2 regions of the Chromobacterium sp. W521 genome follow, and region 1 is predicted to be linked to the other one. Evidence: riboswitches for the same ligand, from Rfam matches in the RefSeq annotation. Region 1 holds a riboswitch; the other holds the start of a gene.

The links. Region 1 has a riboswitch for glycine ahead of ACUXV1_RS19810 (trimeric intracellular cation channel family protein). Riboswitches for the same ligand answer to the same signal wherever they lie in the genome.
Region 2: linked by a shared signal. The riboswitch ahead of gcvT (glycine cleavage system aminomethyltransferase GcvT) and the one ahead of ACUXV1_RS19810 (trimeric intracellular cation channel family protein) in region 1 are both predicted to bind glycine.

The regions. Positions count from the first base shown of each region.
Region 1 covers NZ_JBRBAF010000014.1:27,036-30,239, forward strand. The annotation lists gene ACUXV1_RS19805 (helix-turn-helix transcriptional regulator) at 35-814, shown strand; gene ACUXV1_RS19810 (trimeric intracellular cation channel family protein) at 855-1,589, opposite strand; glycine riboswitch at 1,787-1,969, opposite strand; glycine riboswitch at 1,971-2,057, opposite strand; gene ACUXV1_RS19815 (DUF3141 domain-containing protein) at 2,340-3,204, opposite strand, start outside.
Region 2 covers NZ_JBRBAF010000004.1:322,894-326,097, forward strand. The annotation lists gene ACUXV1_RS08105 (dihydroxyacetone kinase family protein) at 1-632, opposite strand, end outside; glycine riboswitch at 878-969, shown strand; glycine riboswitch at 984-1,080, shown strand; gene gcvT (glycine cleavage system aminomethyltransferase GcvT) at 1,122-2,210, shown strand; gene gcvH (glycine cleavage system protein GcvH) at 2,284-2,670, shown strand; gene gcvP (aminomethyl-transferring glycine dehydrogenase) at 2,794-3,204, shown strand, end outside.

The sequences.
Region 1 (3,204 bases):
CGTGGGTAAAACTAACCTGATCGAGGTAGCTGGCATGCAGCTGAATGTGGCGGACTTGGTTTTTCACCAGCAATTGGGACGTTTGCTGGGGTGCGTCGACAATGCGGCCTTTTGGCAGCAACTGGCCGCGTTTCTGCGAGAACACCTGAGTTTCGATACCTGGGTGGTGTTGCTGTTTCGCCAGGAGGCCCCGCCCTTGGTGCTGGCGGATCACGCGGCGAATTACGCTCATGACGATCTGTTCGCCGACTACAGGCGTGGCCTCTATCTGCTGGACCCGTTTTACGGCTTTGCGCTGAAGTGTCCGGCGGCTGGCGTGTACCGGCTGGACGAGGTGGCACCGGACCGTTTCAGGGAAACGGAATACTTTCGGCGTTACTTTTCGCGCAATGTGGTGGCGGATGAAATCCAGTTCCTGCAAGCGCTGCCGGAGGGGGTGCTGTCCCTGTCGCTGGGCTGCAAGCATCGCTTCAGCGAGCAAGATCTGGGCGTCTGCAATCTGTTTGCTCCCTGGTTGCTGCCCTTGTCACGGCTGGCCGCGCGTCTGGACGAAGGGCGGCATCAGCCGGCTGCGAACCCGGGCAGGCAGAGCCGCCGGCAGTGGGAGGAGGCGCTGCGCTCGCAGGGTTCCTCGCCGCTGACCAAGCGCGAGGTGGAAGTGGCCTTGCTGATACTCGGCGGCCACTCTACCAAGGGCGTGGCGCGTGAACTGGGCATTTCACTGGAAACGGCCAAGGTGCATCGTCGCCATCTGTACGCCAAGCTGGGCGTTTCCAGCCAGGCGGCCTTGTTCCTGCTGCTGGCGGATATTTGATCCCGATGCCGTGGCGTAGCGGTGAAACAGCTAGGGTTAGTTAATGCAGGTCGTGCCGGTACATGAACACCGGCAGCCGCCATTCGCGCCAGATGGCGGCCAGGCGGATAGTGAGGCCGACGGCGAAGCTGGCCAGCACGTTGAGATCATGCGGCACGCCCAGCTTGATCAGGCCCAAGTAGAGCAGGGCCACGGCGAAGGAGACGCTGGCGTACAGTTCCTGACGGAAGACCACGGGCACGCGGTTGCACAGCACGTCGCGCAGGATGCCGCCGGCAATGCCGGTGATCATGCCGGCCATCACCACCACTACCGGATGGTAGTCCATGGACTGGGCCACGCCGCAGCCTATGATGGTGAAGGCGATCAGGCCCAGCGCGTCCAGCACCAGGAAGACGCGGCTGAGGCGCTTCATGTAGCGGGCCACGAACACGGCGGCCAAGCCGCCGGCAATGACGAGGCCGACGTATTCCGGGTGTTGGGTCCAGCCTATCGGGTATCGGCCCAGCACGATATCGCGCACGGTGCCGCCGCCCAGGGCGGTGAGGAAGGCGATGACGGTGACGCCGAAGATGTCCATATTGCGGCGGCCGGCCGCCAGCGCGCCAGTCATCGCTTCCGCGGTGATGGCGATCAGATAGATCAGGGTAAGCATGTAGTTGCAGTGGTCAAACAGGCTGGCGCCGAGGTGAGCGGCGAAGCCGGGTGGGAAAATAGGTTGGCAATGGGCGGGCCATGCCAGGTGGCGCACAGCCTGGGCAAGCGTTTCGAACACGGGTTTTCCTTGAGAGCTGGTGCACGATCTGCTGCGCTTCGCGAGACGCTGCGGCTATCGCTTCGAAATGCTCATGTACCAGGAGTACATTCCGCTTTCTCAGCTGTTTTCGCCTTGTCTCGTCCTTGCTCGCGAGATCGTGAACACGTTCTGAGCATGGCCGGCGAGCCGCGCATGAGCGCGGCGTTGCCGGCATTGCCTCTCCCCTTGTCCTTTTACCTGAGAGTTAGATGACGGGCGCTGCCTGTGTGCGGGCTTTGCCGGGCGTCACTTGCCCCTTCGGTGGGCGGCTAAGGGCCGGTTGCATAATCTGACGCGCTGTCGCTGAAGCGTAGCAGATGATGAACGGGCGCTTAGGGCCTCTCTCCAATCGGCTGGTATCCATGGGCTGCGGTACTGTGGCCTGAGCGATTATGGGAGTTTGCGTCTTCGGCGGGGGCGTATGCCCCTCTCTCCCGCAGCAGGCAAGGATATTAGCGTTTGCTGTATTGTTCAGTCAACGACTGTATACATGGGGGAAGGCAAAAATGTTGCAGTGCGCCATCTTCACGAAAACGCTCGGACGGCGGCTTGGCTGTCCGGGCGTTTTTGCGCTGGCTGGTTCTTAGAACCTGTTTACGATCTGCTGCGCTTCGTGAAGCGTTGCACTGTGAGTACAAGCTCAAAATGCTCATGTACCACTCGTGCATTCCGCTTTTTCGCTCGTTTTCGCCTTGTCTCGCTCTTGCTCGCGAGACCGTGAACAGGCTCTTAGTTGCTAGGCGTCTTGGGCTTGGCCGCGCCGTTGCCGGCGGCGGGTTTGCGCGTGGCCGGGGCTTTGGCGGCAGGCGCTTTGGCGGTTTTGGCCGCCGTGGGTTTGCTTGAGGCCGGCTTGGCCGCAACCGGCGTGCTGCTGGCGGTTTTGGCGGCGGCGCTGGGCTTGTCGGCGGTCGCTGGTTTGGCTGCGGACTTGGCGACAGACGCTTTGGCGGTTTTGGCCGCCTTGGGCTTGCCTGAAGCCGGCTTGGCCGCAACCGGCGTGTTGCTGGCGGTTGTGGCGGCGCTGGGTTTGTCGGCAGCCCTTGCTTTGGCCGGGGCTTTGGCGACCGCTTTCCTGGCCGGCGCGCTGGCCTTGACGGCGGGGGCCGGAGCGGGAGCGGCTGCGGTTGCCGCTATTGGCTCGGTGGGCGGAAGGATGGCCGGGGCCGCCGGCGAGCGGGTGTCCAGTTGCAGCGCGTGGGCCACTTGGTCCAGCCGCTGTTGTTGTTCCGGAGCGATGTCGCCGCTGAGCGCCAGCAGTTCGTGCGCCAGCTGCCAGGCTTGGCGGCGGCGGTGCTCTTCCGGCAGCAGCTTGGGCAGGCCGGCCAGCGCGCGGGCTTCGTCCAGCCGCACCAGGAAGACTTGCTTGCGGGCGATTTCTTTCAGCTGCATCAGGGTCAGCGGGTATTCGTGGCGGATGTCGCGCATGATGCGACGGATGGCGTTGAACGGGCGCTCGTCTATGATGCCGCGGCCGATCGCCACGTAGGTGAGCAAGCGCACGAAGCCGTCTGCCAAGGTGCCGGTTTCGTAGGCGGGGTCCAGCGTTTGGCGCTTGAGTTGCAGCCGTTCCCGTTTCTCCCAGCTGTCGCAGCGG
Region 2 (3,204 bases), on a different contig from region 1:
TCGTCCAGTTGAAAGCCGGGGCGGCCGGTTGCCGGCACGGTGCAGGCGCCCAGCGCCACGCCCATGGTGGCCACCTGTTCCGCCGCCTGCCGCGCCGCGGCCGCGACCTCGGCCAGGCTGGCGCCGCTGGCGGCAACCGCGCCGGCAATCTTGTGCACCAGCACGGTGCCGGCGATGCCGCGACGGCGCGCCGGCTCCACGGTGTCGCGAAGCGCTACATCGTCGGCCACCACCACGCTGTCGACGGCAATGCCCTCGGCACGGGCCAGCTCCGCCGCCAGGCCAAAGTTTAGCCGGTCGCCGGTGTAGTTTTTGATGATGAGCAGTACGCCTTTAGGGCCGGCGACGGCGCGGATCGCCGCCAGCACGGTGTCTACGCTGGGCGAGGTGAATACGTCGCCCACTGCGGCGGCGTCCAGCATGCCGTGGCCGATGTAGCCGGCGTGGGCGGGCTCGTGGCCGCTGCCGCCGCCGGAGATCAGCGCCACTTTGTCGAGCTGACCGTCAGCCGGAAGATCCGCGCGCAGCAAGACGTTTTCCTCTTCGAGCAGGGCCAGGCCGGGCAGGGTGTCGGCCAGGCCTTCCAGCATTTCCCGCGCCACATGGCGCGGATCGTTGATTAGTTTTCGCATCGCGGTTTCCTTTCCATATCGGATAGAGCTCGTGCTGGGTAAAGATGGATGTCATCTTACGATCAGCTTTGCTTGGAGGGGGAATTTGTCGATTGCGTGATCGATAACGAAGTGAAATGTGTTCGTAATCGATCTTAAACGAAGCAATATCCGTTCAATGATTTGCGGTTTCGAATATTTTAAGTCATTGTTTAAGTTGAAGATAAACACGGCTTGCCAAGGCCCGGTCCAGCAACCATAATCTGGCACGTCATGCAGGAGAGAGTGGCCGTCCGCGCCACCGCCGAAGGCGCAAGCGCACCCGCAATCGCTCAGGCAAAAGGACTGCATTATCGGACTGGCCGCAGCCAGTTCGCCGAATCTGGAGAGCGGCGTCCACGGATGCCCACCGAAGGGGCTAACGGTCGCAAGGCCGGAAAATCTCAGGTGCAGGGACAGAGGGGTGTAGGGAATAGAGCAACACTACACGCTTTTGCTAAGGACGCACCAATGACGGCCCCGAAACGCACCCCCCTGTTTGAATCCCACATCGCCGCCGGCGCCAAGATGGTCGATTTCGCCGGCTGGGAAATGCCCATCCATTACGGCTCCCAACTAAAAGAACATGAAATCGTGCGCAGCGACGCCGGCATGTTCGACGTTTCCCATATGACGGTGCTGGACATCAGCGGGCCGGACGCCAAGGCCTGGCTCCAGCGGCTGATCGCCAACGACGTGGCCAAGCTGGGCTTCGAAGGCAAGGCGCTGTATTCCGGCATGCTCACGCCCGACGGCACCGTGGTGGACGATCTGATCGTCTACCTGACCTCCTACGGCTATCGCATGGTGGTCAACGCGGGCACCACCGACAAGGATCTGGCCTGGATGGAAGGGCACAAGGCGGACTTCAACGTCGACATCAAAGTAAGACGCGATCTGTCCATCTTGGCGGTGCAAGGCCCGCAAGCCATCGCCAAGGTCTGTTCGGTCAAGCCCGAGCTCGCCGCCGTCATCCAGAACTTGAAACCGTTTCAAGGCCAGCCGGCAGGAGACTGGTTCTATGCCCGCACCGGCTATACCGGCGAAGACGGCCTGGAAGTGATGCTGCCCGGCGTTGAAGCCGCCGCTTTCTTCCAACAATTGCAGGCCGCCGGCGTGGCGCCCATCGGTCTGGGCGCGCGCGACACCCTGCGGCTGGAGGCCGGCATGAATCTGTACGGCCACGATATGGACGAAACCGTTTCCCCGCTGGAAGCCGGCATGGGTTGGACCATCGCCTGGGAACCGGCTGAGCGCGACTTCATCGGCCGCAAGGCGCTAGAGGCGCAGAAAGCCGCCGGCGTGAAGACCAAGCAAGTGGGCCTGGTACTGGAAGGGCGCGGCGTGCTGCGCGAAGGTCTGAAAGTAGTGGTGGAAGGGGTGGGCGAAGGGGTGATCACCAGCGGAACCTTCTCGCCCACGCTCAAGCATTCCATCGCGATCGCGCGCGTGCCGGCAGGCACAGGCGACAAGGCGCTGGTGGACCTGCGCGGCACCTTGACCGAAGTGCGCGTGGTCAAGATGCCTTTCGTGCGCAACGGCAAGAAAGTTTTCGCCTGAGCCGATTGCTCAGGCAGGCCGCGCGACGCGGCCGGGAATAATCGTTAAGACCTGGATTTGACTGGAGACACTCATGAGCAACATCCCCGCCGAACTCAAATACGTTGAAAGCCACGAATGGCTGTGTCTGGAAGCTGACGGTTCCGTGACCGTGGGCATTACCGAGCATGCTCAAGAATTGCTGGGCGACATCGTTTTCGTCGAGCTGCCGAAAGTGGGCGCCAAGCTGGCCAAGGAAGAGCAGGCCGGCGTGGTGGAATCGGTGAAGGCCGCTTCCGACATTTACTGTCCGGTTGCCGGCGAAGTGCTGGCCATCAACGAGGAACTGGAAGCCGAACCGGAACTGGCCAATAGCGAACCCTACGGGGCGGGCTGGTTCTTCAAGATCAAGCCGGCGAATCCGGCGGACCTGGACGCCCTGATGGACGCCGCCGCCTACGCCAAGGAAATTGGCGCCTGATGGTGAAAACCGCCTCGCAGTCCTGATTGGCCGCGAGGCGTTTTTTTCGCCCGGATATCCAGCAACACCCGATTGGCCGCGAAAGCCGCGGCGCGGACGGCAAGCACAGAAGGTCTCGTACTCATGTCTCTCTCCGAACTTTTCAACCGCAAAGAATTCATCTCCCGCCACATCGGCCCGTCCGACGCAGAGCGCGAGCAAATGCTGGCCGCCATCGGCGTGGCCTCCATTGACGAACTGGTGGCGCAGACGCTGCCGGCCGACATCCGCCTGAACCGCAAGCTGGAGCTGCCGGATCCCATGCCGGAAGCCGAGGCGCTGGCCGCGCTGAAGGCTGTCGCCGCCAAGAACGTGGTCAACAAATCCTTCATCGGCCAGGGTTATTACCCGGTGCTGACCCCAACGGTGATCTTGCGCAACCTGCTGGAAAACCCGGGCTGGTATACCGCTTACACCCCATACCAGGCGGAGATCGCCCAAGGCCGTCTCGAAGCCTTGCTGAATTTCCAGCAAATGGTGATCGACCTGACCGGC